4 regions of the Mesorhizobium sp. J428 genome follow, and region 4 is predicted to be linked to each of the others. Evidence: predicted binding sites of a transcription regulator. Region 4 holds the regulator's gene; each other region holds the start of a gene.
The links. Region 4 encodes PhoB, which activates phosphate uptake and scavenging genes when phosphate is short. Its sites were predicted from a motif close to TGTCATNNANCTGTCAT; they were not measured.

Region 1: the regulator PhoB is predicted to act here: its motif matches at 4,595-4,611, upstream of phnC (phosphonate ABC transporter ATP-binding protein).
Region 2: the regulator PhoB is predicted to act here: its motif matches at 2,386-2,402, upstream of LRS09_RS13685 (DUF1045 domain-containing protein).
Region 3: the regulator PhoB is predicted to act here: its motif matches at 1,961-1,977, upstream of LRS09_RS22050 (UDP-2,3-diacylglucosamine diphosphatase).

Annotation. Positions count from the first base shown of each region.
Region 1 is NZ_JAJOMX010000001.1:2,319,177-2,326,505, reverse strand. Features, by position in the region: gene LRS09_RS11720 (LysR family transcriptional regulator) at 107-976, opposite strand; gene LRS09_RS11715 (phosphonate dehydrogenase) at 984-1,985, opposite strand; gene phnE (phosphonate ABC transporter, permease protein PhnE) at 1,998-2,810, opposite strand; partial or broken gene phnD (phosphate/phosphite/phosphonate ABC transporter substrate-binding protein) at 2,824-3,683, opposite strand; gene phnC (phosphonate ABC transporter ATP-binding protein) at 3,680-4,531, opposite strand; gene LRS09_RS11695 (hypothetical protein) at 4,641-5,264, opposite strand; gene LRS09_RS11690 (hypothetical protein) at 5,261-7,329, opposite strand, start outside.
Region 2 is NZ_JAJOMX010000001.1:2,702,900-2,710,228, reverse strand. Features, by position in the region: gene LRS09_RS13695 (ABC transporter permease) at 1-761, opposite strand, end outside; gene LRS09_RS13690 (ABC transporter substrate-binding protein) at 1,012-2,208, opposite strand; gene LRS09_RS13685 (DUF1045 domain-containing protein) at 2,442-3,149, shown strand; gene phnN (phosphonate metabolism protein/1,5-bisphosphokinase (PRPP-forming) PhnN) at 3,146-3,754, shown strand; gene LRS09_RS13675 (acyltransferase family protein) at 3,761-4,855, opposite strand; gene LRS09_RS13670 (GFA family protein) at 4,927-5,313, opposite strand; gene LRS09_RS13665 (zinc metalloprotease HtpX) at 5,322-6,416, opposite strand; gene ureG (urease accessory protein UreG) at 6,541-7,176, opposite strand; gene LRS09_RS13655 (DUF3995 domain-containing protein) at 7,173-7,329, opposite strand, start outside.
Region 3 is NZ_JAJOMX010000001.1:4,389,828-4,397,156, reverse strand. Features, by position in the region: gene LRS09_RS22060 (MFS transporter) at 1-627, opposite strand, end outside; partial or broken gene LRS09_RS22055 (MFS transporter) at 704-940, opposite strand; gene LRS09_RS22050 (UDP-2,3-diacylglucosamine diphosphatase) at 1,105-1,914, opposite strand; gene LRS09_RS22045 (SDR family oxidoreductase) at 2,035-2,814, shown strand; gene LRS09_RS22040 (fumarylacetoacetate hydrolase family protein) at 2,867-3,709, shown strand; gene LRS09_RS22035 (NADP-dependent malic enzyme) at 3,799-6,123, shown strand; gene LRS09_RS22030 (DUF2865 domain-containing protein) at 6,247-7,329, shown strand, end outside.
Region 4 is NZ_JAJOMX010000001.1:1,812,054-1,819,382, forward strand. Features, by position in the region: gene LRS09_RS09040 (ROK family protein) at 123-1,361, shown strand; gene LRS09_RS09045 (CRTAC1 family protein) at 1,362-2,957, opposite strand; gene LRS09_RS09050 (vanadium-dependent haloperoxidase) at 2,962-4,284, opposite strand; gene phoB (phosphate regulon transcriptional regulator PhoB) at 4,370-5,059, opposite strand; gene phoU (phosphate signaling complex protein PhoU) at 5,073-5,777, opposite strand; gene pstB (phosphate ABC transporter ATP-binding protein PstB) at 5,807-6,622, opposite strand; gene pstA (phosphate ABC transporter permease PstA) at 6,637-7,329, opposite strand, start outside.

The sequences.
Region 1 (7,329 bases), 510 kb from region 4:
AACCGGTTGAGCGACCGCTGAGACCGTGCGAAATGCGCGTTCACGACCAACAAAACGCGCATAGAGCCGATTCGAGAGGCGCTGACGTCAGCGGGTGAATACCGTCTCAATTGCAGTGAGCATTCAATAGATGCTGGGCGAAGGCCGGTATAGGCATGCCCGAAATGCCGGTGCGCCAAGCGACAAACAGGTCTTTTCGTAGCGGCGGGTCCGGGAAGGGTAAGGCACGCAGGCTTCCGGCCCGCACCTCGTCCGATACGGCTGACGCCAGAACTAGAGAGATGCCAACTCCAGCCTTTACCGCCTGCTTGACAGCCTCGGTGCTACCTAACTGTAGGGAAACCCGCGGCATTTGAGCGTGATCGCCGAAATATTTCGCAAGCATCCGCCCGGTCCCGGTGCCAGGCTCGCCGCCGAGAAGCTCAAATGCGGATAACTGAGCCGGATCAATCTGGTCTTGAGACGCCAATGGATGGTCGGGCGGAACGATGACGACGACGGGCTCGCTTCTCCAGCGCTCGACTTGGCAGCCGTCGCGGTTGTCCCACCATTCCAACACGGCCACATCTATTTCGACATTCTCCAGTTTCTCGACGATGGACGGATTGCGGTCAATCACCATATCAAAGGCCGTTGGATCGCGGCCTTCGAGATATGACCGGACATAGGGCTGCAGCAGATAGATTCCGATATTGGAACTGGCGCCGATCCGCAGTCGCTCCCCAGAGACCGCGGCGAGCGCACGCTCGTTAACCCGAAGGATGCTCTGGGCATAAGGCAGAAAGTTCATCGCTTCCCGGGTCGGCTCGCACCCCGTTCGGGAGCGATGGAATAGCAGGACACCCAGCTGCTCCTCAAGCTTCTGGATATGTGATGAGGCCGTCGGCTGAGCGATCAGAAGATATTCCGCGGACGCTTGAAAGCTCTTATGCTTCACCAGGGCCAGAAATGTCCGCACCCATACTAGATTCAGCATTGCCGGTCTAAGCCACTTGTCTCGGATCGTTGACGGCATCCATTGGCGGCTTACCCGAAAGTGCCTGCAGGATATTTTCTGCAGCGCGCAGTTCGATTGCCAAGCGAACTTTCTTAACAGCAGAGCCAATATGCGGGCTGAACATCGTGTTTGGGTGACCCAGCAAGCCCGGAGCGATCTCCCGCGGTCTGTCTTCGCGAGCCCAATCCTCCAGCTCGAACACGTCGGCGGCATACCCGCCGAGCTGGCCGCTGGTGAGCGCAGTTAGAACAGCGGCTTCGCTCACGACAGAGCCGCGGCATGGATTCACGAGGTATGCGCCTGGTTTCATCAGGGCGAGCGTCCTGTCGTTGATCAGGTGGATGGTGTCTGGGGCCAGCGCCAGGGCCAGGATGACGATATCGGATTCGGATAATACCTCCTCCAGGCTGCGCCGAGCAACACTAGGTCGAGCTTCGCCGCCGGGCGCTGGGATCGGCACCCGGTCGTTGTATAGCAGCGTTGCGCCCCAGCCATTCAGCCGTTCGGCGATGGCCTGCCCAATCGCCCCCATTCCGAGAATACCAATGGCGGACCCCGCGATGCCCAGGCCGAAAAACTCCGGCCGCCAACCGGCGAATTTGCCGCAGCGGACCCTGGCATCGGCCTGGATCATCTTGCGGGTGAGGCCGATGGTAAGGCCGATGGCCAACTCGGCCGTCGGCACGGTCAGGAGGTCGGGCACGATGCTCAGCCAGATGCCCCGGGCCGTACAGGCCGCGACATCGAAGTTATCGTAGCCCTTCAAGGCCGCGCCGATGACCTTCATCTGCGGGCAAGCTGCCAGGAAATCGGCGTCGACCCAGTCCGGCATGAAGGCCATCATTGCGTCCGCCGTGCCGACGCGGCGGCGGATCTCTTCGCGGGGCAGGGTTTCCATCGTTTGATTGGGAGTGACTTCACAATGGTCACAGAGGAGATCCAAGGTTTCCTGGTGCACTTTGTGGGTGATGACGACGCGCGGTTTCACGATGGCCGGTCCTTACTTGAATTTCTTCCGCAAATAGCCGCTCAGGCCATCGACGATCGTCACCATCACCAGGATAATGAACAAAATGGCGCTGACTTCCTGGTACAGCATGATGCGAAGCGATCCCATCAGCTCGAGGCCGATGCCGCCCGCGCCAACCATTCCCATTACCGTGGAAGCGCGGAAGTTATATTCCCAGCGATAGATGGACACGTCGGCGAACTGCGGCAACACCTGCGGCAAGACGGCGTGGAACAGCACTTGGAGTGGAGTTGCGCCTGCGGCCCGCGCGGCTTCTACTGGCGCCTCATCGACATGCTCGATTGCTTCCGCAAAGAACTTGCCGACCATCCCCACCGAATGCAGGCCTAATGCCAGAACGCCGGGTAGAGCGCCAAAGCCCACAGCAGCAACGAAAATGATGCCCATAATCAGCTCCGGGACCGAGCGAAGCGCGTTCAGCAGGGTGCGGGCGATCTGAAACACGACCGGGTGCGGCGACGTATTCCTGGCAGCAAGAAAAGCCAGCGGAAACGACAGAAGCACCGCTATTGCCGTTCCGGCGATACTCATCGCCAGAGTGTCTACCAGCGGCTTGAGCCATGCGCGCGCGTTGGTGAAGTCCGGTGGCATCGCCTCGCGGGCCAGCGTCAAGATGGCCGGAACCCCGTCAGCCAGGGTCCCGAAATCCAGAAGACCAACATACCAGAACGCAACCAGCACAATAGCGAGTACCGCAGCAACCTGGGCAGACTGCCGGATCCACGCCCGGCCGTACTGGTCGAGATAATGGCTTGTGGTGCTGATTTCGGTTGCGGCGCGCATCGTCATCACGTCCTCACATCGCCCCGAAGTCGATTCCGAGCAGCTTTCCCATATCGCGGATCACGTCGTAATCCTGGTCCGTGATCGGTACGAAACCGTCGGCCTTGAAGTTTTTTAGAACTTCGGGATCCTTCAGGTTCACGAAAGTGCTGCGGATGTTGTCCTTCAGCTCTGGCGTCAGGTCGGAGCGCATCGTCCATGGATACTGGGGATACTCCTTGCTGTAGGCGATGACCTTGACCTTGCCCGCGTCGACCAGCTTTCTCTCGAGAAGAGTTTTCCAGATTACCTCGGAAAGCCCCCCAACCTCCGCATTGCCGTTGGCGACATTCACCGCAACCGCATCATGGCTGCCGACGAAATGCTGTTGGTAGTCGCGATCGTGCACAAGACCGGCTTCCGCCATCATCGTCTTCGGGATCAGATGACTGGATGTCGAGGCGCGATCGCCGAAAGCGACCTTCTTGCCCTTGATGTCGCTGAGCGAATTCACATTGGCATTGACGTTGGCAATGACGACAGAGCGGTAAGTCGGCTTGCCGTCGCTGACCATTGCCGCAAACGGCTCGATATCGGCTTTGCCCTTGGCAAGCACGGCGACAGCGGGCCGAAATAGGCCAAGTCGATCCGGCCAAAACGCATTGCCTCGATCATCGACGAATAGTCCGTCGTCACGATCAGTTGGACTTCCTTGCCCAGCTCGCGTTCCAGATATTCCTTGAGCGGCTGATTGCGCTTGATCAGCTCGGACGCATTCTCATCCGGCAGCAGTGCCACCTTCAGCGTATCCGGATTGGCATCCGCAGCCAACACCGGCGCAGTCAACCCGAGGGCTAAGGCAGCGGCAACAGCGAATTTCAGCAGGCGGTTCATAGGGTCATCTCCATCTCAGGCGTAAACGTTGGCTGTGCGTAGGCGGGGTTACTCGTCCGGCTGGGTGCGATTGGCTCACGGCGGTGCCCGGCGTATATCGCAGCGAGCTTGTCGTCATTGAGCTCATCAGTAGCGCCGTCAAACACAACATGTGCACTGGCAAGGCCAATGATCCGGTCTGCAAAGCGCTGCGCGTATTCCAGCTGGTGCAGTGACACGATGGCGGTGATGCCGTCCTCTTTGCATACCTGGCGAAGCAGCTCGAGGACCTTCTCCGAGGTGGCGGGATCGAGGCTGGCGACAGGCTCGTCGGCCAGAATGATGGTGGGCTGCTGCGCCAGCGCGCGGGCAATTCCGACACGCTGCTTCTGGCCGCCAGAGAGCTGATCGACACGCGTCATGGATTTGTCGGCCAGACCGACGCGCTCGAGGCAGTGGAGAGCCAGTTCCAGGTCGGCGCGGGGCAGCGGGAAGAAACTGCGCAAGGTATTGTGATAGCCGAGTCGGCCGGTGAGGACGTTGGCGAGGGCCGTATGTCGCTCGATCAGCTGGTGGTGCTGGAAAATCAGTGCCGTTCGGCGCCGGTGCTGGCGGAGTGCGCCGGTCGGGCCAAGGACACCGAAATCCGATGACACAATCTCGCCGGAAGTAGGTTTGACGAGGAGGTTCAGGGAGCGCAAAAGTGTCGATTTCCCCGCACCCGACAGGCCGAGCAAAACGGAGAACTCGCGCTGGAAGAAATCGAGGGTGGTCGATCTGAGCGCCACCACACCGCCTGAATAGGTCACACCGACATTGCTGAGCCGCAACACATACTTGCGGCCGGTCTCGGCATCGTTGGCCTTCATGGATCACCATCTGTAATGTGTATGACGCAGACATTGCGTTTCGCAATACAGTAGGGCTCGTGGATGACACTTCGATGTCAAGGTCGCGAAGGTTTTGTGACTCTATCCGTCAGTGAAGTGACCCTTCGCCGCGTGCAAGGCGGACGATGCTGCATTGCGGCAAGGTCGTTACATCCGCAAAAGTCTCATTTCCGCGTTCAAACCTGCTGTAGCTGCTTGTGTTGTGAATGGCGGCTCCGGGTCGGATTTCATGTTTGCCGCGGTTTGCACGAAGGTCCGGTCGTGGCGCTCCTTGCTCGTTGGGGTGGACAAAACGAACAGCCGCTTTCCACCCTGAGCGGTAGTTTATTAGGGTGCCAAGCATTAGATTTTGGCCACCAGTCTGCGCTGTTGGTCTTGCACGAGCAGGCTGAGTGCCTGGATGTGCTGAGCCATATGGCGATTCGCCCCCCCTGAGTTCGCGCAGTTCGTCGGATTCGCAGCCCCTCAGCACCGCGACCAGGGCCTCGAGCTCACGGATGCGATCCGTCGCGGTCAGCGGCTCTTCGCGGTCGACGGCGTTCGGCTCACGGAATCGCCACAGGAGTTCGGGCGCGCGGTAAAGCGTGGCGCGGGACACGCCGGCTTCGGCGGCAAGGCGCGTCGCGGTGAGTTTGCCGCTTCCGGGATGCACCGCGAGACGGGCGAGCGCCTCCTCGATGGCCTGAACCGCGATGCTGCTGATCGGCTTCATGCATTGGTTCCTTCCAGCAGAGGGGCAATCAGGCGGCGCATACGTTCGATATCCTGTGTGAGCGCGGTGCGCTGAAGTGGCGATAGCCGATGGTCTTCCAGCAACCGCCCGGCTTCGGCGATGGACGCCTGCCATGGTGGAAGATGACGACGGGTGATGCAGGCGTTGGGGCAGCGATCGGGGCGGCACTGCGATAGGGCCGGCATGGTGCGATCGAGATCGTCCTTGTCTTGGTCGAGACAGAGCGCCGTGTCGGGATCGAAGAAGCAGTCCGCCAGCAATCCGACATGCAGTGTGCGCCCGAGGTGGGCTAGCATGGCGCGAAGCCTTTGAGGCTCGACAATCCGGCCCGGCAGGTCGCCCAGTTCGTCCCTGATCCTCGTGAACTCGGCGCGCAGTCGCGCTGCTGCCGGGCCGGCAGGAGGGAGGTTGTGCCTCACAGCCTGTTCGTAGTGCTCGACCACATCATCAAGCTGGCCGAGGGCACGTTCCTGTTCGACTTCCTGACGAAAGCCCGACGGACTGCTGCCGGAATATCCCTCGAACATGGCGATGGATGTGTGCTTATGCTGGATCTTGCCGGCCACGGTTCCGAACGGGCGATTGGCGACATGCCAGGCAAGCGTGCGGCGGAACTGGCGTGTGGTGAACCACCAGGAGGCACCATCGACCTGCGGGATCGCCTGGCCGTCGGCCGCCATGCCATCGATCCGGTCGCGAAGATCGTTGATGAGCGGTCCGATCCCCATACGCAGTTCGGCTGAGGCGGCACTTGCCATCGACAGGCTCTGCCAGGTCGTCTCTATGCCGCGCGTTGCGCGCTGTCGTTCACTGAGCCTCTCGGCCACGGCGACCGCCCGCACGGCGGGTGCGATGGTAATCCATTCGGCTTCCTCGCCGGTCGGCGCGCGCATCTTGTAGACCGTGCTCCTGATCTGATGGCGTTCGACGAGGCCGTCGGCGCTGCGAACTGTCGTGCAGCACCCGACGCGCATGGCCTGCAACTCGCTGTCACGCATTCCGGTGAGATAGGCGCAGACGACATAGGCCGCCGCCTGCAGCATCCGTTCCTCCCGAGCGACGCTGTCCTGATCGAACCGATCTCGCCATGGTCGCCCGGTGTCCGGATCGAGCGAAACCTTGCTGTCCATGCCGCCGGATTCGCCGCCGAGGCGCGCGAAGGCGCGATCGAGCCGTTTACGTCGCACAGGTTCCAGAAGATGTGCGGTCTTGCAGCCGAGTTGCAGGGCGATCAGTTCGAAGTTCATCCGCCCGTCCGGAGGCGGCTGGGAATAGCCGCCCTTGTTCGCCAAGCGCAGCGGAATGCCCCGTCCGGCCGCGCAACGGCGGCCGATGTAGAGATCGAGCCTGTCGGTCAGATAGTCGCCGGTCGAGGCATTATGGAGACGTGCTGCCCTGAACGCTTCGAGGTCGGCGCGCGCGGCGAAGATATCAGACGAGAACAGATCGATATACTTCAGCGACCAGTGCAGCAGCGCGCCGATGACGGGTTCGGGGATACGAGGCGTCCGGTTCTCGACTGCGAGCGACTTGCGGGGGCTGCCCGCCACTTGTGCTGCCGGTCGGCCGCGCCACGGCTGGCAGGAGAAGCCGCCGAGGGTGAGATACGGGCCGTAGCGATCGAGCAGAATCGGATAGGCTAGCAGATGGGTGATGCGTTCCGCAGTGCGCCCCTGCTTGCTCTTCAGTTCGGCAAGGTGCGCATCGAGCAGGGGCTGATCGACCGCGTGCATCGAGAACCTTCCGCACTCCCGCGCCACGAAGTCCATGAAGCTGGCGATCCCTGTCAGCGTCGTGCGCGCCGTGGTCGGCGCCATGCGGGGTTGCGTCGGCAAGGGCGATGCCTCGTTCATGCGCGCCCACAGGAACTCCTTGGCGGTCAGCCGCTGGAGGGGGTCGGCGATCACGCCGAAATCCACCGACGTCAGCCCCCGCGGGACGTTCTCGCGGAAGATAGCCGGGCGGAGGTCCCAGCGGTCGTCACCAAACCGCGACAGGCGCTCGGGATCGGCATCGGGCCTGAGCGTCTGGGTGGCGAGCACCA
Region 2 (7,329 bases), 890 kb from region 4:
GACGCCTTGAAGCGCATCGACAGGTCCGGATCGGCCATCCAGCCGACGATCCGCACGCCGAGCGGCGCCGGGCTGGTCGGCCCGAGGATCGCGGCAACGTCGACCACCGAGGTCGAGAAGGCGAGCACCGCGAAGACCGCGAGGCGGATCTGCCGGTAGATCGCCGGCCAGGTCGAGAACAGGAAGCCCGCCACCCTGCCATAGCCCAGCGAGGCCACCAGCGCCGCCCGCGGCGCCGGGCTCGCCTGCTGGAGTGCCGCGAGCGCCACAAGGAACAGGAACGGGATCTCCTTCACCGCCAGCCCAGCCACCAGCGACAGTCCCATCGGATCATTGACGATCAGCAAGTCCGGCGGCTGCTCCCAGCCGGTCAGGCCGGGCGAGACCAGCCGCGCGATCATTCCCGACGGCGCAATCAGGAACGCCAGCCCGAACGCCGCCGCCGCATGCGGCAGCGACAGCAGCGGCGAGATCAGATGCTGCACGCGCGCGAAGGTTTTTGTCCCCGTCCACCCGGCAAGAAACAGCGCCACCACCAGCACCGAGATCGCCGTCGCCGCCAGCCCCGTGCCGAGGCTGAGCAGCGCCGACCGCATAATGCCCGGCTCCGCCACCAGCTGCCGGAACGGCTCCAGCGACACCACGTCCCCACCGAGCGCCGGCAGGTATCCGAACGCCGGCAGCAACGTCCCAGCCAGCCCCGCCAGGATCGGCCCGGTCAAGAGTAGGATCGCCAGCGGCGGGCCGAGGCGAGTCAGCATGGCAGGATGCGGGATACAGAGGTGAACGATTCGGATCGCCGGTCGTTCGCGCCGATACCCCCCTCTGGCCTGCCGGCCATCTCCCCCTCAAGGGGGAGATCGGCTGAGGCGAGGGCTTTCGCCTGTCGCCTACATTCGAGAATGGCTGATGCCGTTGAAGCTGCCAATCTCCCCCTTGAGGGGGAGATGGCCGGCAGGCCAGAGGGGGTGTGGACGGCCGAAACCACTGCGACGCGGTTTCTACCGTCTCTCAATTCGCCGCCCCATAGCGCCGCTTCCACTCCGTCTCGATGCGCTCCATCCAGCTCGGATGCGGCTCGTCGAGCGCTGGGCCCAGCTCCTCAGGCTTCAGTGTCGCGACGCCCAAGTCCAGCGCCGCGAAGGCTGCCTTCGCCTCGTCCGGCAGCTTGTCCACCGCCAGCACCGTCGGGTCACCCCACACCGTCGGGTCCTGCTTGCGCGCCTGCGCTTCCGGCGAGATCAGGAAATCGGCCAGCACCAGCGCGCCCGCCTTGGCATTGGCGTTGAACGGGATCGCAACGAAATGCGTGTTGGCCAGCGTCCCCCTAGGGAACGTGAACGAGCGCACCGTATCCGGCAGCTCGCCCGACGCGACCGCGCTCGAAGCCTCGGACGGATTGAAGGCGAAGATGATGTCGACCTCGTAGTCGGCCAGCAGCTGCTTCATCGCCGGATAGTTCTGCGGAAACGCCTTGCCCGAGCGCCACAGCAACGGGTTCAGCGCATCGAGATAGTCGAACAGCGGCTTGGTCACCTCGGCGAAATTCGCCTCGTCCACCGGCTTCTGCAGCAGGGCCTTGTCGGCGATCTTCTCGGCCAGCACCTGCTTGAGGAAGGACGAGCCGACGAAGTCGGGCGGCTGCGGATAGGTGAAGCGGCCGGGATGGGCCTTGGCCCATTCCAGCAGCCCGTCGGCCGACTTCGGCATCGTGGCGGCGTCGGTGCGGGCCGAGTCGTGGAAGAACACCAGCTTCGCCATCCCCCATGGGCTTTCCAGCCCCTCGACCGGAATGGTGAAGTCGGTGCGGATGGTCGGCTTGTTGTCGATGTCGACATAGCGCCAGTTGGGCAGCTCCTCCGCCCAGCCCGGCGACATCAGCAGGCCCTCGCGCTTCATCGAAGCGAAGTTCTCGCCGTTGATCCAGATCAGGTCGACCGCACCGCCCTCGCTCCTGCCCGCCGCCTTCTCGGCGACGACGGTGCCGACTGCCTTGGCGGTGTCGTCCAGCTTCACGTGCACGAGCTTGACGCCGTAGCGCTTCTCGACCTCGTCGCCGGCCCACTCGATATAGGCGTTGATGTTCTCCGCCCCGCCCCAGGCGTTCCAGTAGACCGTCTCGCCCTTCGCTTCGGCCAGTACCTTGGCCCAGTCGGACGGATCGGGATCGGCCGCGCGCGCCGCGCCCGACAGGGCGAGCAGAGACATGGCGGCGGCAAGCAGGAACTTCACGGCGATCTCCCGGAAAAGATGCCCGGTTGTGCCGCCGCGCCACGGAAGCGTCAACGCACATCGCGACCGGAAAAGTCACTTCGCCGTGTTGGTCCGCCGCACCGGCGCGCGCGTTTCTTCTTTTAGCCGATTTATGTCCGCGCAGGCCTTCCGCTTCGTCAAACTGTCATGGAAATCACCTATTCCCACCGCCCAGGCGAGGAAGAGCGATGCGTTATGCGATCTACTACAGTCCGCCCGAACAGAGCGAGCTGGCGGTAAAAGCCGCCACCTGGCTCGGCCGCGATGCATTCACCGGCGAGAAGTCGGCGCCGATCGCGTCTGGGCCGCTGTCCGCCGGCGAGGTCGCCTATCACACCGCGTCGGCCCGGCGATACGGCTTCCATGCGACGCTGAAGGCGCCGTTCCGGCTGGCGCCCGGCGAGAGCGAGCCCGCGCTTGCCGCCGCGGTCGACGCCTTCGCCGCCGCCGCCACGCCGCCGCTCATCTCCCGCCTCGCGCTGAAGCAGATCGACGGCTTCTTTGCGCTGGTGCCCGCTGAGCGGAGCCTGCCGTTGGAGAGCTTCGCGACCGACATCGTGCAGCAGTTCGACCGCTTCCGCGCGCCGCTGTCGGAAACCGACCTCGCCCGGCGCAACCCGGACGCGCTGTCGCCGCGCGAGCTGAACCACCTGCAGCGCTGGGGCTACCCCTATGTGCTCGACTGCTTCCGCTTCCACATGACGCTCACCGGCCGGGTCGGCGGGTCGGACGTGCCGCGGGTGCGCGAGGCGATCGAGGCGCATTTCGGCGACGTCATCGGCGCGCCGCTCAGCGTCGACACGCTTGCTGTCTTCGTCGAGCCGGATTCCGGCGGGCCGTTCATCGTCTGGTCGTCGCACCCGGTCGGCGCCGGCCGCGAGCGGCGCTTCGCGTGAGCGCGTCCCCGATCGCGTCGAGGCCCAGCCTGTGGCCCGGACCGATCGGGCCCGGTGCCTTCATCGCCGTCATGGGGCCGAGCGGTTCGGGCAAGGACACGCTGATCGGCGAGGCGCGCCGCCGCGTCGATCCTGACCGCACCTTCTTCGTCCGCCGCATCGTTACGCGCCCGGCCGACGGCGCAGCGGAGGACCACGACACGATGAGCCGCGAAGCCTTCGCCGCGGCCGATGCGGCGGGTGCCTTCGCGCTCTGCTGGACGGCGCACGGGCTGAGCTACGGCCTGCCGGCCGAGGTGGACGATGCGGTGCGGCATGGCCGCGCCGCAATCGCCAATGTCTCGCGCGCGGTGCTGCCGCTCCTGCGCCAGCGCTACCGCACCGTCGTGGCGGTGCATATCTTCGCCGACCCCGCCATCCTCGCCGAACGCATCGCCCGGCGCGGGCGCGAGAGCGGCGAGGCGATCGCCGCGCGGGTGGCGCGCGACCCCGGCATCAGCCTCGCCGGCGACGACATCGTGCGGATCGACAATGGCGGCGAGCTGGCGGTCGCGGTGGACAGAATGGTCAGCACCATCGAGGCAACGCTCGCGCCGCGGCCCTGAACCGCCTCACGCGGCGCTGCGCACCTTGGCGGGCGTGTCGATATGCGCCCAGTCCGGCCGCTCGAACAGGAACCTGCCCCAGCCGGTCCACTGCACCAGGCCGTAGAGCACCGCCGGTCCCGCCACCGCCACGATCATCACCAGAACGGACATCGTGCCGACGTCAGGGATGATGCCGGTCCTGATCAGCACGACGCGCGTCACCGCCATCGGCAGGAAGAAGGCGAGGTAGACGACGATCGAGTGCTCGCCCAGCCAGCGCAGCCATTTGGTCCAGCGCCGGCCGGAGAGCAGCGTCGAGACCGCGACCACGGCCAGCAGGCCGGCCGAACCCAGAAGCAGCGACAAGATAGGCAGTTCCGCCAGACCGCCCTGCGCGCCTGTGTTGCCGAGGTCGGGTTGCAGGTAGGGCGCGAGGGCCGCCGATGCGGGCGTGAAGACGAACCAGGCGTTCACCGGCGCCCACAGCGCCAGCAGCGCCAGCGTCCTGCCGGGATTGTCCCTGAACCAGTCGGCGATGCGGAACACGTTGGCGGCCAGCGCATAGCCTGCATAGAAATAGACGAAGCGGGCGCAGAACTCGTCGAACACCACCGATCCGGTGGCGACCGGCAGGATCTCCAGCAGTGCCGCCCAGGCGAGCACGATCCAGACCGGAACGCTCTTCACCAGCCGGGTGAAGACGAAGAAGATCGGCAGCAGGTAGACGAACCACAGCGTGCCGAAGGGCTGGACGAAGGCCAGCAGATAGTTCCAGGCCGCGGCGGCCGCGCCCTCCTCCATCGCCATGCCCGGCGCCTTGAAGGCGAACTGGATCGTCAGCCACAGCACGTAGAAATAGGCGAAGTGCACCACCTTGCGGTCGAGATAGCGCAGCCACGGCCGGTCGATGACCAGGCCAAGGAACAGGCCGGAGATCAGGAAGAAGTCGGGCATGCGGAACGGCCGAGCCCATGCGACCGCGTAGTGCATCCAGCCCTTCTCGCCGAGGGCGAGTTCGACGCCGAGCGTCGCGTGCACCATCACCACCATGATGATGCAGATGCCCTTGGCGATGTCGACCCAGGCGACACGGGAACGTTCGGCGGCAGTGCTTTGCATCCGCACAGCATGCCTGAAAAGCGATAGCAGCCGGTTAACCCGCGATCACATTCGCGTCAGCTCCGGCCTCCTCAGGCCATATCCGGGTGCCACCAGCGCGGGCGGTTGCCTTTGAAGGAATGGCTTGCCGGTGCGAATTCCTTCACGCCCGGCCGGTCGAACGCACCGACGAGCAGCGCCACCACCGGCGCGTCGTCGATCGCGCCGATCGAGCTGCCGCAGGTCGCGCAGAAGGCGCGGCTGGAAAAATCGGACGAGCGATAGAGCGCCGGCGCGCCGCCCGGCCCCGTCCAGCGGACGGATTCGCGCGGAAACTCAACCCACACGGCCGTCGGCGCGCCGGTGTGGCGGCGGCAGATCGAGCAGGAGCAGGAATGAGGCTTTTCCGCCGGGCCAGCCGCCTCGAAGCGGATCGCCCCGCACAGGCATCCGCCGGAATAGGTCTTCGGCCTCGCCATCCGGCCCCTCAGAAATAGATCCCGCCGCGCATCGGCCGGATGCGCGGATTGCCGTCCGCGTCCGCCAGTCCCGCCGCGCAGGCCGGTTCGTCATGCGGCATGGGCATCTCCATCGCCTGCAGCGGCATGAAGGCGGCGAGGTCGGGGTGGCGCGGCCGGATGTGCGGCACGATGCTCGGGCGGCGCTGCGGCGGCGGCATGACAGGGCCGTCCGGGCCGAGATCGACCGGCCCGCCGCGCTTCAGAGCCATCAGCCGCGCGACGCGCTCCTCCGTCGCCGGATGGGTGCGCAGCACGGAGGGCACCGGCGTGCGGCTGCCGGGCAGCATCAGGCTCTCCCAGTACATGCCTTGCGCCTTCTCCAGCCGGCGCAGCGCCGAGGCGAGCCCGTCCGGGTCGCCGGTCAGGATCGCGGCATGCAGGTCGGCGTCGAATTCGCGGGTGCGCGACAGGGCAAGCTGCAGCAGGCCGCCGAGCGTCGGCGCCAGCACCAGCAGCGCGACCGCCGGCCACGGCACCATCGCCTCGCCACCGCCCGCGACGCCAAACAGGTTGAAGAACAGCGCGAAGATGCCGAAGGTCGACCACAGCGAGGTGAAGCGCGACACCATATCGGCGAAGGCCATCACCTTCAGGTCCTCATTGGCGATGTGGCTGATCTCGTGCGCCAGCACGCCGGTGAACTCGCGCACCGTGAGGTTGCGCGCCAGCGCATCGGTGATCGCGATCGCCGAATCTTGACGGCTGCCGACGGCAAACGCGTTCATCATCTTCGACGGCACGACGTAAAGCGCGGGCGCATGCTCCAGACCCGCCCGCGCGGCCAGTCGCTCCACAATGTCGAAGCCGCCAGGAAAGCTCGCCCGCGAAACCGGCCGCGCCTTGTACATCTGTAGCACCACCTTCGGGCTGACGCGCCGCGCCGCGATGCTGGTGAGGAAGGCGAAGCCTGCCGCGAAGACGAGCCCGAGCCCGCCCGCGAGCGCAAAGGCCGTCGCCGCCAGCAGCAGCAGGCTGCCTGTGCCCAAAAGCCAGGTATGAATCGTATTGCGCGCGCCGGAGCGCAGCTGCTGGACACGGTCGAGACGCAGGGGGTCGTTCATGGGATTAATATGGGATGAGACGATGGTTCACCAAAGTGCGTACTTTCGAAACATCGCACATGCACTCATCCGCCCTTCGCGCACCTCCTCCCGGTGAACGTGGAGGAGGAACCACGCCCGCGACTTACGCCGCGCCGCGCACCTCGCGGGCTTCGAGGCCGCCATGCTCCTCGATGAAGGCGATCACCTCGTCCAGGCCCTTGCCGCGCGACAGGTCGGTGAAGCCGAACGGGCGCTTGCCGCGCTGCTTGCCCGCGTCGCGCTCCATCACGTCGAGATTGACGTTCACATAGGGCGCGAGGTCGGACTTGTTGATGACGAGGAAGTCGGAGCGGGTGATGCCCGGCCCGCCCTTCCTCGGGATCTCCTCGCCCTGGCAGACCGAGATGACGTAGAGCGTGATGTCGGCGAGGTCGGGCGAGAAGGTCGCGGCGAGGTTGTCGCCGCCGGATTCGATGAAGACGATGTCGAGGTCGGGGAACTTGCGGTTCATCTCGGCGATCGCCTGCAGGTTGATCGAGGCGTCCTCACGGATCGCCGTGTGCGGGCAGCCGCCGGTCTCCACCCCCATGATGCGCTCCTCCGGCAACGCCTGCAGGCGCGCCAGCATCATGGCATCCTCCTTGGTGTAGATGTCGTTGGTGACCACCGCGATGGAGTAGCGGTCGCGCAGCGCCTTGCAGAGCTTCTCGGTCAGCGTCGTCTTGCCCGAGCCGACCGGCCCGCCGATGCCGACGCGAAGGGGTCCGTTGGCGTTCATGACAATGCCCTTTCGAAAGCGAGAAAAAGGAAGCCCGCGCCGAGCGCGAGGCAAAGCGGCGAGAAGAAGCGCCGGTCGTTGGTGGCAAACGGCTCTTCCGGTGTAAGTCGGCGCCAGGCCGGCGTGAAGCCGGCTATGCCCCGCGCGAGGAAA
Region 3 (7,329 bases), 2.6 Mb from region 4:
AAACATCTTCTGTCCACCGAGGAAGGCGAGCGAGAACGAGAAGGCGTGCATGCCCTGGACCGCGTAGAAGCCGGCGACGCCCAGGCCCGCCGGCCAGATAAGAGGAAAGAGTATCCAGCGTAGAACACCGAGCCCGGTTCCGACTGCGAGCAGTACGCCGGGGCGCGCACGCGGAAAAAGCCGGTCGCACAGGAAGAACATGACCACCTCGGCCAGAACCGAAAATGCCCAGAAGAGCCCGATCGTGCCGTCATCGATGCCGAGCGTCTTCCAATAGATCGATGAAAAGGCATATGCGAAGGCATGGCTCGACTGCGCCAAGGCCCAAGCGGCGATGATCAGGACGAAATAGGGTTGGCGCAGCGCGAAGGAGGCTTGCGGGATGGTCTGCGCCGGGGTCGGGGCAGCGAGACGCGGCTTGCCGAGGCGCGGGACGATAAACGTGGCGGCGACTATCGCGACGAACCCGGCCAGCATCAGCAACGGGACGACGCCAGCCCCCGCCGCCGCGAGGATGTAACCGCCGACAATGTTGACGATCAGGAAAGAGATCGACCCCCAGACCCGCATCGACGCATAGTTGACGCCGTAGCGGCGGACTCCGGACAGCGCGATGGAATCCGACAAGGGCGTCTGGGGGGGCCCAGGCAATGGCCAGAATGATCGAAACGGCCAGCACGACCAGATAGGTGGCCGGCAGCAAGTAACCGGCACATGCGGCCAGGGAGAGGATCGCGCAGGCAAGCAGAACGGGTACGCGGTCACGCGCTCGGTCGGCCCAGGCTGAAACCACCGGGCCGGCGAAGATGCGAACGAAATACGGAATGGCAATGATCGACGCGATTTCGGACGGCGTGAACCGGTGATACTCGAGCCAGAGCGGAAAATACGGCAGATGGATGCCATTCGGCAGGAAGAGGCAGGCGTAAAGAACGGACATCCGCAGCTCGAAACGGCGCGGCTTGATCTGCTGTTCTTGAGAAAGAGGCGGGAGCATTCGGGAAGGAGTCCGAGCGACTGTCCCATGCGCCGTAACACGTCCTCCGTGCCGCGCCTACATGTGACGGCGCGCCAGCAGCGGAGGAGCTTTGCTCCAGCCGCCGGTCAGGCAGCGGCGGCCGGCCTCAGTACCGCGATCTTGGCCTCGTCTTCCTGCCGCGCCGGCGTGACCTTGGCCCAGGTGAGGATTTCGAAGCGTCCGTCGAAATGCTCCGCCACCGCCGTGCAGCTTTCCACCCAGTCACCGGTATTGATGTAGCGCACGCCGTTGATGGTCTCGATCGCGGCATGATGGATGTGGCCGCAGATGATGCCGTCGACCTCGTGACGCCGCGCCTCTTCAGCGACGATGTCCTGAAAGGCGCTGATGAAGTTCACTGCGCGTTTTACCTTGACCTTCGCCCAGGACGAGAACGACCAGTAGGACAGCCCGAACCTGTGGCGAATGAAGGCGACGACGCGATTGACCACTATCGCCGTGTCGTAAGCCTTGTCGCCAAGGTAGGCGAGCCAGCGAATGTTGTGGACGATGCCGTCGAACTGGTCGCCGTGGATGACCAGATATCGCCGGCCGTCGCAGCCTTCGTGGATTGCGCGGTCCGCGACAACCACGCCGCCGAAGTGCTCGCCCTGGAAGGAGCGCAGGAACTCGTCGTGGTTGCCGGCGATGTAGATGACCTTCACGCCCTTGCGCGCCTGGCGCAGCAGCTTCTGCACGACATCGTTGTGGGACTGCGGCCAGTGCCATGATCGACGCAGCCGCCAGCCGTCGACGATATCGCCGACCAGATAGATCGTTTCGGCTTGGTGCTGGCGCAGGAAATCGATGAGAAACTCGGCTTTGGCCGGCTTCGACCCGAGATGGATGTCGGAAATGAACAGGGTGCGAAAGCTTCGGGTTTCGACGTCGGACATTGCGATTACCAGACTTTCCTTCCCGCAATGCCCTGACACGATTCACATCACAGACGTGTGACGGTTGTGGTTTGGCGCAGCTACGGATAGGTCTGTCGCCGGTTTGAAGGAGGTTGCGACATGGATTTGGGGATCAAGGGCCGGAAGGCAATCATCTGCGCGTCGAGCCGCGGGCTCGGGCGCGGCTGCGCCGATGCGCTCGCGGAGGCGGGTGTCGACCTTGTGCTGAACGGCCGCGACCCTGCGGTGCTGGCCGCGGCGGCGCAGGACATCCGCGACACTTACGGCGTCCGCGTGACGGAGATCGAGGGCGACGTGTCGCTGCCGGAGGTGCAGAAGACGCTGCTCGCCGCCTGCCCTGACCCGGACATCCTGGTGAACAACAATGGCGGCCCACCCCCTCGCAATTTCCGCCAGCTCGACCGGAAGGCGATTCTCGATGGCGTGACGCAGAACATGGTGACGCCGATCGAGCTGATGCAGGGCGTGATCGACGGCATGATGGAACGTGGCTTCGGGCGCATCGTCAACATCACCTCCTTGTCGGTCTACACGTCGATCCCGGGGCTCGACCTCTCGTCCGGCGCGCGAGCCGGCCTCACCTCCTTCATGTCCGGCATCGCCAAGACCGTCGCCAGCCGCAATGTCACGATCAACAACCTGCTGCCCGGTAAGCTTGACACCGACCGCATCCGCGTAACGACCAGGTTCGGTGCGGAGAAGGCCGGCATGTCGCTCGAGGATTATGCAGCACAGCAGGACAAACAGATTCCCGCCGGCCGTCTCGGCACGCCCGAGGAATTCGGCAACGCGTGCGCCTTCCTCTGCTCGGCGCATGCTGGCTACATAACCGGGCAGAACCTGCGCATTGACGGCGGTCTTTACCCCAGCGCATTTTGAGCCTGCATTGTCGCATCGTTCGCCTGACATCTGAATTCGGGAGGGGAAACACATGAAACTGCTGCGTTTCGGCGAGTTGGGCCTAGAGAAGCCCGGCATCCTCGACAAGGACGGGGTCATCAGGGACGCATCTTCCGTCGTCACTGAGTATTCGCCCGGGACGATCTCGCTCGACCTGCTGTCGATCCTCACGAACATCGATCCGGCTATCCTGCCTGCCGCGCCCAAGGGCGCATGGATCGGCGCGCCGGTGTCGCGCATCGGCCATTTCATCGCGATCGGCCTCAACTATGCCGACCACGCCGCCGAAACGGGAGCGCCGATCCCGAAGGAACCAATCGTGTTCTCGAAGGCGCCGAGCTGCCTGTCCGGCCCGAACGACGACGTGATGCTGCCGAAAGGCTCGATGAAGTCCGACTGGGAGGTCGAGCTCGCGATCGTGATCGGCAAGGAGTGCGATTATGTCGAGGAGAAGGACGCGCTGAAGCATGTCTTCGGCTATGCAGTCTGCAACGATGTGTCGGAGCGCGAGTACCAGGCAGAGCGCGGTGGCCAGTGGATCAAGGGCAAGAGCGCGCCGACCTTCGGACCGCTCGGTCCCTGGATCGTGACCCCGGACGAGATCGCCGACCCGCAGAACCTCGACATGTTCCTTGATGTCAACGGCAAGCGCATGCAGACGGGCAACACGTCGACCATGATCTTCACGGTCAGGCAGATCGTCTCCTACCTCTCGCGGTTCATGATTCTCGAACCCGGCGACGTGATCACGACCGGCACTCCGCCCGGCGTGGGCCTCGGCATGAAGCCGCCGGTCTTCCTCAAGGACGGCGACGAGATGCGGCTCGGCATCGCCGGTCTCGGAGAGCAGAGGCAGAAGGTCATCGCCAGGTAACCGCCGGCGCGAAACAGCTTTCGCTTTTTCGCGCGTTCGCTTCTCTGCCGCCCATGCTAATCGTTTCGCATGAAGCAGGGGGAATCGCCATGACCAGCGAAGCCGACAAGGCGCGATCGTCCGACCTCGACGAGGCGGCGCTGTTCTTCCACCGCTATCCGGTGGCGGGAAAGCTGGAGATCCAGGCGACGAAGCCGCTCGGCAACCAGCGCGACCTCGCGCTCGCCTATTCGCCGGGCGTTGCCGCACCCTGCCTCGCGATCAAGGACGATCCGGGAGCGGCCGCGCTCTACACCGGCCGGGCCAACCTCGTCGGCGTCGTCTCGAACGGCACTGCCGTGCTCGGACTGGGCAATATCGGCCCCTTGGCGTCGAAGCCGGTCATGGAGGGCAAGGCCGTCCTCTTCAAGAAGTTTGCCGGCATCGACGTGTTCGACATCGAGATCGATGCGCCGGGCATCGAGCGCATGGTCGAGGCGATCTCGGCGCTGGAGCCGACTTTCGGCGGCATCAATCTGGAGGACATCAAGGCACCGGAATGCTTCGAGGTCGAGGAGCAGCTCAAGGCGCGGATGGGAATTCCGGTTTTTCACGACGACCAGCACGGCACGGCGATCATCGTCGCGGCGGCCGTCCTGAACGGCCTGGAAGTCGCCGGAAAGTCGCTGCCGGACGTCAAGATCGTCACGTCGGGCGCCGGTGCCGCCGCCCTCGCCTGCCTCAATCTCCTCGTTTCCCTCGGCGCCAGCCGCGAGAACGTCTGGGTCACCGACCGTTTCGGCGTCGCCTACAAGGGCCGCGTCGATGAGATGGACCGCTGGAAGGATCCCTACGTCAAGGACACCAATGCCCGTTCACTTGCCGACGTGATCGGCGGCGCGGACGTGTTCCTGGGCCTCTCGGCCGCGGGGGTCCTGAAGCCCGAACTGCTCAAGGAAATGGCGGACCGCCCCCTCATCATGGCGCTGGCCAATCCGACGCCGGAGATCATGCCGGAGCTCGCGCGGGCCGCACGCCCGGATGCGATGATCTGCACCGGCCGTTCGGACTTCCCGAACCAGGTCAACAACGTGCTGTGCTTCCCCTACATCTTCCGTGGCGCGCTGGACGCGGGAGCGACCGCGATCAACGAGGAGATGAAGATGGCCGCCGTGCGCGCCATCGCCGCCCTCGCCCGCGAGGAGCCGTCGGACGTAGCTGCGCGCGCCTATTCGGGCGAGACGCCGACCTTCGGACCTAACTATCTGATTCCCTCGCCCTTCGACCCGCGGCTGATCCTGCGCATTGCGCCGGCAGTGGCGAAGGCCGCGATGGACAGTGGCGTCGCGACGCGGCCTATCGCTGATATGGAGGCCTATGTCGACCGGCTGAACCGGTTCGTGTTCCGCTCCGGCCTAGTGATGAAGCCGGTTTTCGCCGCCGCCCGCACGGCGACGAGAAAGCGGGTAATCTATGCCGACGGCGAGGACGAACGCGTATTGCGCGCCGCACAGGTGGTGCTGGAGGAAGGCACTGCCGAACCGACGCTGATCGGTCGCCCCCACGTGATCGACGTGCGGCTCAGACGTTACGGCCTCAGGATCCGGCCGGGCACGGATTTCGCAATCGTCAATCCGGAAGACGATCCGCGCTACCGCGACTATGTCGACCTCTTGATCCGCCTCGCCGGGCGGCGCGGCGTGACGCAAGAGGCCGCGCGAACCATGGTGCGCACGGACGCCACCGTCATTGCGGCGCTTGCGCTCCACAGGGGCGACGCCGACGCGATGATTTGCGGCCTGGAAGGCCGCTTCGAGCGCCACCTGCGCAATGTCAACCTGATCATCGGCGCGCGAGCCGACGTGCGCTACCGCGACCTGTCGGCGCTCTCTATGCTGATCTCGCAGCGCGGTGTGACCTTCCTGACCGACACCTATGTCACGCTCGACCCGAGCGCCGACGAGATCGCGGAAATGACCCTGCTGGCCGCGGAAGCGATCAGCCGATTCGGGATTGTGCCGAAGGCAGCGCTACTGTCGCATTCCAACTTCGGCTCACGCGACAGCGCCAGCGCGCTGAAGATGCGAGAGGCCGCGGCGATTCTGAAACGGATCGCGCCGGAGCTCGAAAGCGACGGCGAGATGCATGGCGATTCCGCGCTGTCGGAGGAACTGCGACGCCGGGTCTATCCGCATTCTGTTTTGAAGGATCAGGCAAACCTGCTCGTGTTCCCCAACCTCGATGCGGCGAACATCGCGCTGACGACCGTGAAGACGATGACGGATGCGCTGCATGTCGGACCAATCCTGCTCGGCACCCGTCTGCCTGCGCACATCCTCACACCGTCTGTTACCTCGCGGGGTATCGTCAACATGACCGCCCTGGCGGTCGTCGAGGCCTCACAGGACGCGCCGACACTGATCGCTGGCGGCTGAGGATGGTAAGGCGCGGTTAACCCTGTGCCTTCCGTTCGAGGAAGCGTCGTTCCATATTCAGGCGGCATTCATGTTCGGTGCGCATGATCGCGCCGACGTCCATCGAGGGATGGCAGGCTGGCAATGCACGGGGAGCTCCAGACGGTGAAGTGGCGAGCCGCCCTGCGGGTGTTGGCGCTCGCCCTTGTGGCGGGCCTCGCCGTTTCCGCCACCGAGGCCTACGCCCAGTCGCGGACCTGCCGGCAACTCGAGGCGCAGCTCGCGAGCCTTTCGCCAGGCGGCTCCGGCAGTTCGGCCCAGGCGCGCCGTTACGACCAGGCGATCCAACAGCAACGCACCCAGATCCGCAGGGGAGAACAGCAGTATCGCCGCGCCGGATGCGGCGGCGGCTTCTTCTCGCGAGACAGCGGCGGGTCCGCCTGCGATGCCATCGGCCGCGGTCTTGACCGCATGGAGCGCAACCTCGCACAGCTCGAACGCACGCGCGCCCGCATGGGTGGAAGCGGGGGAGACACCCGCCGCGAGCGCCACAGGATACTCGCTGCGATTGACGCCAATGACTGCCGCGGAACTCGGCGGAATCGCACGCCGGACATGGCGTCGAGAGAACAATCGCGCGGCGGCAACCTCTTCGAACGGCTCTTCGGTGGCGGCATCCAGCGGGTCGATCCACGCGAGGACGGGGAGTTCCAAGCCTATGGCGGCTCGGCGCGCGTGCGCACCACCATCGGCAACGGTAACAGCTTCGAGGTGATGCGCGGCGGCGGAAACTACCGCACCCTGTGTGTGCGCACCTGCGACGGCTATTACTGGCCGATCTCCTATTCCTCCTCCAGCTCCGACTTCCAGCGCGACGAGCAGAACTGCCAGACCATGTGCCCGGGCACTGAGGTCAAGCTCTATTCGCACCGGGTTCCGGACGAAGAATCGGAAAACATGGTCGATTCCTACGGCAGCCCCTACACGGACCTCGTGACGGCATTCAAATACAGGGACGTCGCCTTCACCCGGCCGCAGGGCTGCTCCTGCACAGCGGTGAAGAAGAGCTTTTCCGTCGTCGCCGGCGACGGCGCGACAAGTGCGCCTGCCGAGACCTCCTCCATCGCCCTGCCTTCGTCGCGGCCAGATCCGGCGGCGGATCCTGAAACGCTGGCGAACCGGGAAGGATCGTTCAATACCGACGACATGAAACGCCTGTCCGAAGCC
Region 4 (7,329 bases):
AAGCTCTTTTTTCGAGCCTCGAAAAAATTAATGACTCATGCCCTCCGCTCTGTCAATATCCCTTCGCGCGCCGAGAGGAGGTCGCCGACGAGGCCGGCACGGCGCAGGGGAGGATGGCGAACATGACGGTCGGAATCCGTCACGACGACCTGCGCCGCCGCAACCGCGCGATGGTGATCGGGGCGGTGCGCCGGGCCGGACAGCCGTCGCGGACCGAGATCGCCGCAACGACGGCGCTCAGCCCCTCGACCATCTCGGCCATCACCGCCGACCTCATCGCCGAGGGCATCCTCGTCGAGAGCCGCTCTGGCGATACGACCGCGGCGCGGCGGGGGCGGCCGCAGGTGGCGGTGCGGCTCAGCCCGGCGGCGGCGACCATCGTCACCATGGTCCTGTCGATGAACCAGCTGTCGGCGTCGCTGATCGACTATGCGGGGGAGACCGTGGCCGAGGAGAGGCGCAAGCTGCCGACCCTCGACCTGTCGCGCGAGGCGCTCGTCAGCGAGGTGGTCGGCATCCTGCGCGATCTCATCGGCCGAATGCCGCAAGGGCGGCGGCCGATCCTGCGCATCGTGTTCGCCATCCAGGGCATCACCGATTCCGGCGAGCGCAAGCTGTTGTGGTCGCCGATCACGCCGCATGCCGACATCGATTTCGCCTCCATCCTGGAGAAGGAATTCGGCATACCGGTCACGGTCGAGAACGACTGCAACATGATCGCGGTCGGCCTGCGCTGGCGCAATCCCGAACGCTACGCGCGCGATTTCATCGCCGTGCTTCTGTCGCACGGCATCGGCATGGGCATGGTGCTGCGCGGTGAGCTGTTCACAGGCACGCAGTCGTCCGGCGGCGAGTTCGGCCACATGATCCATCGGCCGGACGGGGCGCTGTGCCGCTGCGGCCGGCGCGGCTGCATCGAGGCCTATGCCGGCAACTACGCGATCTGGCGCAGCGCCAGGGGTCTGCCGGAGACCGAGGCCGTGGCCCGGGACGTGACCGATGACGATATCCGCGCATTGGCCGAGGTTGCGCGAAGGCAGCCCGGTCCCGAGCGCGAGGCGTTCCGCGTCGCCGGCGAGGCGATCGGCTTCGGCCTCGGCAGCCTGTTCGCCCTGATCGACCCCGCGCCCGTGGCGATCGTCGGCCACGGGGCGACCGCCTTCGACCTTATGGAGAAACCGATGCTGAACGCGATCGCGCGCACCGCCGGCGGCGTGCATTCGGGCGCCATCTCCTTCGACACTGAGCCGGACGAGATGCCGCTGATCCGCGAGGGATGCGCCATGCGGGCGCTGACCTTCATCGACCAGGAAGTCTTCTCGCCCGGCCAGGCGCCAGCCGCGGGCCGGAACGTCGCCTGATCAGCCGGCGGGACGCCATTTGCGCGGCGGCTGCCCGCGAATGAGGTCGTAGAAGCCGTTCGCCTCCACTGCCTGCCAGTCGCCCTCGCTTCCGTCGGGCCACAGCACGCGCACCTCGGCCTTCGCCTCGCCGCCGAGGCCGAAATGGATCCAGCCGAGCTGGCCGCCTGCATGGCCGCCGCCGACGGTGATCTCACGGCGGAGGGTGCGCGCACCGCAGCGCACCTCCACCCAGGCGCCGATCGCGCCGACATTGGGCGGCGGCTGGCCCAGCGCGAACGCCGCCCAGTTGCCCGCCACGCCGCCATTGCGCCACAGCCGCGCCTTGCTGTTGCGGTTGACGACGACGAGATCGACCTGGCCGTCGAGGTTGAAATCGGCAAGCGCTGCTCCCCTGCCCGTATCGAAGCTCGCGATGCCCGCGGCCTCGCCCGCCTCCTCGAAGGTGCCGTCGGGCTTCTGAAGGAGAAGATTATCCGGATCCTTCATCGCGAAATCGGGCATCTCCGAGACGTTCCCCTTGGCGACGAAGAGATCGGCGAGACCGTCATTGTTCACGTCCTCGAACTGGGCGTGCCAGGCGGTCGACGGCTTCACCTCGCCGCCCGTATAGGGCCGGTGCGCCGTGACGCCCTTCGCGAAGGCGATGTCGGCGAAACTCGCCTTCGGAGCGCCGCCCTCGGGCCTGGGGGCGAGCGTCTGGAGCTTGTTGTCGGCCATGGAGGTGAGGAAGTATTCGGGGTAGCCGTCGCCGTCGAGGTCGGTGCTGGCGATGCCCATGCCCCAGATCTTGAGCGGCTTCCAGCCGTCGGCCGGGCCATAGAGCGCGGGCGGCTGGCCGGGATCGATCCGCCACATCTGCTCTTGCCCGCCCTTGTAGTATTCGCGGTCGTTGGAGACGCGCAGCGACGGCGCGCCCGACCGGTTCCAGTCGGTGAAGAGCATGGACAGGGCGCAGTAGCTGGGCTTGAGCGGCAGGGGCGGAGCGAACCTGCGTTCCTCGCCCGCCGGGCGGTGCAGCCAGTTGTCGGTGCAGGAGCCCCAAGGGAACGCGTCCTGCGTCCGGTCGATGTAGTTGCCGACGGCAATGGTGGGGAACCGCGCGCCCTTCTCCCACGTCGCGGCCAGCGCCGTCGACCAGGCGTCGCCGCCGTCGAAGCCGAAGGCCTCGTTGGCGCGCTCGAAGCGGCAGGCTCCCAGTCCTCTCATCACCACGTTCTCGCCGACCCGCAGGAGGACGAGGTCCCGATTGCCGTCGCCGTCGATGTCGAGCGGATAGGCGCCCGACACCATGTCGAGTTCCAGGCTGCTCTCCTGCGCAGCGAAGGAGAGCGGGCCGCCGACCGTGCCCGTGTTGCGGTAGAACGTCGCCGGCGCGGCTCCGCCTGCGAGCAGCATGTCCGGCATCCGGTCGCCGTTGCAGTCGAATACGGCCGCGCCGCCGCCGACCATGAACTCCCACTCGCCGGTGAAGACGTGGTCGATCCCGGCCGAAGCCGTCTCGTCGGTGAATGTCGGGACGGCGCTTTCGAACGCCTCCGACGCGGCAGGGCCGATGGCAAGGAGCGCGGCCAGCAGGGCGGGGATCAGGCGCATGGCGTCAGTTCCTCGTCCTGAGCGCGTTGGCATAGGCGCCGACGCAGCGCCCCTGGTCGAGCCCGCGCTCGATCGCCGAGCGGAAGTGGATCCCGCCATAGAGCCGCGAGATGCCGGCCTCTTCCGCCGCCGCCCAGAAGCTCGCGAAGCGGCGCGCCGGAAGGCCGTCATCGGAATGCGTGCCGTCCTCGAAAGCATAGGCCGGCCCGAACATGTCGGTCAGCACCGTCGCGGCCGCCCCGGACTGGGTCGAATGCCCGCTCGGATATTCCGGAAAGGGCGGCGTGTTGAGGATCGCCTCCCACTTCGGATCGATGACGCGACGGATATAGGTGAGCGGGCGGACGAGGTCGTATTCGAACTTGGAATGCCAGCAGCCGATGAAGGCATCCGCCAGCGTGACGCCCAGCCGCACCAGCGTCTCGGCGCTGGTGACGAGATCGGCGTCCTCCTTCTCCAGGATGCCGATCGCAATGGAAATCCAGTGGCCGGGCGGCGTGGGCGACAGCATCGGATCGTCGGACCAGAAGCGCGCGATCGCCCGCTGCTCGTCGGTGAGGCCGTTGACCGTGTCCCGCACCTCGCTGGCCTCGATGTAGAACTGCGAGCCGGGTGCCTCGCTGTAGGCCGGCGGCGGCGGCAGCCCGCAGGATGCGCCGTCCGGCATGGCGAAGGTGCGCGTCCTGCCCCAGTCGGGCAGGAGCGGAAACTGCTGCTGGCGGACGAGGTTGGTCGGCACCCAGTGCGCCGGTCCCTCGGTCAGCTTGTAGTCCAGCGGAAAGCCCATGTTCTCGATCGTTGCGCCGCCGTCCGTCGCCGCCCAGGCGAGGATGTGGCGCGCCACCGCGCGGCCATAGTCCTCGCTGCGGCGCACGACCTCCTCCGGCACGCCGAGCGCGGCGTCGGCGGCCGCCTTCCTCGCCATCGCGGCCATCGCGCGCTGGCCCGTCGGGCCGGTATTCTCGAACAGCGCCGCCGCGGCATGCGCCATCGCCGCCTGCACGACGACGGCGCCGTCGTAGGACTGTCCGGCCTCGCGCGGCGGGACCGGCGTCAGCTCGTTCAACTGGCCTGCGAGCGAATGCAGCCCGTCGGAGCCGGTCGCAAGCGCCTCGAAGGCGGTCACGCCGAGATAGGCGAAGGCGCGGCTTGCGACAGGCGGCGAATAGGTCGCCGTATGGCGGACGAGCTCCAGCACGAGGCGGTGCCAGACGAGCAGCGCGTGACGCGAGCGTGCCGGCTCGGAGACGGGTTGCTGCGCGGCGGCAATGGTCGCGCCGCAAAGCAGGACCGCCACAACGACCCACAATGTCCGCACGATGCGCATGCGCAGCCCTCCCTTGCCTCCGTCGGGCGAGAGAAGCACGCACACGGCCGTCGCGGCAAGCGGCCGGAGAGATCGGCTGCTTCGCCTAATCCTCGCGGATGGCGTAGCCCGAGCCGCGGATGGTGCGGATGACGTCGGTCTGGCGGCCGTTGTTGACCGCCTTGCGCAGGCGGCCGACATGGACGTCGACGGTGCGCTCGTCGATGTAGTTGGTGTCACCCCAGACATTGTCGAGCAGCTGGCCGCGCGTGTAGACGCGGCCGGGATGCTGCATCAGGAACTCCAGCAGCCGGAACTCGGTCGGCCCGAGGCGGATCTCGTTTTTCTTGCGGTAGACGCGGTGGGATTCGCGGTCGAGCACGATGTCGCCAACCTTGAGCACGCTGGACAGCACCTCGGGCTTGGCCCGGCGCAACAGCGCCCTCACCCGCGCCATGAACTCCGGCGTCGAGAACGGCTTGACCAGATAGTCGTCGGCGCCGGTCGACAGGCCGCGCACGCGGTCGCTCTCCTCGCCGCGCGCAGTCAGCATGATGATGGGCAGACGCTCGGTCTCGGAGCGCATCCTGAGCCGCCGGCAGAGCTCGATGCCGGAGACGGCGGGCACCATCCAGTCGAGCACCAGGAGATCGGGCACGTTTTCCTGCAGCCTGAGCTCCGCCTCGTCGCCACGAGTGACGATCTCGACCTGGTAGCCTTCCGCCTCGAGGTTGTAGCGCAGGAGGACGCCGAGCGGCTCCTCGTCCTCCACGACCATGATCTTCGGGGCAATCATTCCGTTCTGTTCCTCAGGCGGCGGACATTGCCGCCGTCTCGTCCACCTTCGGACGGTTGGCCGGCAGAAGCGTTCCCGTCATGACGTAATACGCGTTCTCCGCGATGTTGGTCACATGGTCGCCGATGCGCTCGAGGTTCTTGGCGCAGAACAGGAGATGGGTGCAGGCCGTGATGTTGCGCGGATCCTCCATCATATACGTCAGGAGTTCGCGGAAGACGGCGGTATACTGGATGTCGATCTTCTCGTCGTCGGCCCGCAGCGTCTTCAGCGCCTCGGTGTCGCGGGCCACGTAGTGGCTGATCACCTTCTCGACCTGCTCGAGAACCAGCGAGGCCATCGTGTCGATCGAATGCGACAGGTTGCGCGGGGTCGAGGTCTGCCCGACGGCGCCGACGCGCTTGGCGATGTTCTTGGCCAGGTCGCCCACCCGTTCGAGATCGGCCGCCATGCGGATCGCGCCGACCACGGCGCGCAGGTCCTGCGCCATCGGCTGGCGCTTGGCGATCAGCGTGACGGAGGAGTCGTCCAGCTCGCGCTGCTTGGCGTCCATGATCGCGTCGTCCGAGACGACGCGCTGCGCCAGCGCATTGTCGGACGTCAGAAGCGCCCGGGTGGAGCCCGAGACCATCGATCCCGCCAGACCCCCCATGTCGCGGATCAGCCGGTCGATGTGCTCGAGTTCCTCGTCGAAGGAGGTGACGGTATGCTCGCCCATTGTTCTGTCCTCGTGGCTCGATCGTGCCGTCAGCCGAAGCGGCCGGTGATGTAGTCCTGGGTGCGCTTGTCGTCGGGGCTGGTGAACATCTTGTCCGTCGCCCCTTCCTCGACCAGATAACCGAGGTGGAACATCGCCGTGCGCTGCGACACGCGGGCCGCCTGCTGCATGGAGTGGGTCACGATCACGATCGTGTAGTTCTGCCTCAGTTCGTCGATCAGCTCCTCGACCTTTGCAGTCGCGATCGGGTCGAGCGCCGAGCAGGGCTCGTCCATCAGGATCACCTCCGGAGACACGGCGATGGCGCGCGCGATGCACAGGCGCTGCTGCTGGCCGCCGGACAGGCCGGTGCCCGGCTCGTGCAGGCGGTCCTTCACCTCGTTCCAGAGCGCCGCCTTCTTCAGGCTCGACTCCACGACGGTGTCGAGCTCGGCCTTGGACTTCGTCAGCCCGTGGATGCGCGGGCCGTAGGCGACGTTTTCGTAGATCGACTTCGGGAACGGGTTCGGCTTCTGGAACACCATGCCGACGCGTGCGCGCAGTTCCACGACGTCGATCTTGGGATCGTAGATGTCCTCGCCGTCCAGCGTGATCTCGCCGCCGACGCGGGCGATGTCGATCGTGTCGTTCATCCGGTTCAGGCAGCGCAGGAAGGTCGACTTGCCGCAGCCCGAAGGACCGATCAGCGCCGTCACCTGCTTCTCGCGCACGTCGAGGTCGACCCCGAACAGCGCCTGTTTCTCGCCATAGTGGACGGTGACCTGCTTGCCACGCATCTTTACGACAGGTTGTTGCGTCATCGGATTCAGCTTCTGTTCGATCGCGGCTTCGTTGAATACGTTCATCTCTTTCTACTCCATCACCAGCGACGTTCGAAGCGCTTGCGCAGGATCACGGCGATTGCGTTCATGAGGATCAGGAACCCGAGAAGGACCATGATCGCCGCCGACGTCTTCTGCTGGAACGCGGGCTCGGGGAAATCGGCCCACATGAAGATCTGGACCGGAAGAATGGTGGCCGGCTCGGTGAAGCCGCCCGGAATGTCGACGATGAACGCGACCATGCCGATCATCAGCAGCGGCGCGGTCTCGCCGAGCGCATGTGCCATGCCGAGGATCGTGCCGGTCATGATACCGGGCATCGCCAGCGGCAGAACGTGGTGGAAGACCATCTGGACCTTGGACGCGCCGATTCCCAGCGCCGCTTCCCGGATCGACGGCGGAACCGCTCGCAGGGAGGCGCGTCCCGCGATGATGATGATCGGCAAGGTCATCAGGGCAAGGACGAGACCGCCGACGACGGGCGCGGATCGCGGCATGCCGAAGAAATTGAGAAACACCGCCAGGCCGAGCAGACCGAAGACGATCGACGGCACCGCCGCGAGATTGTTGATGTTGACCTCGATCAGGCTCGTGAACCGGTTCTTCGGCGCGAATTCCTCGAGATAGATGGCCGCGGCCACGCCGATCGGAAACGCCACTGCGATCGTGACGATCAAGGTCAGGAACGAGCCGACGACCGCGCCCCACACGCCGGCGAGCTCCGCCTCGCG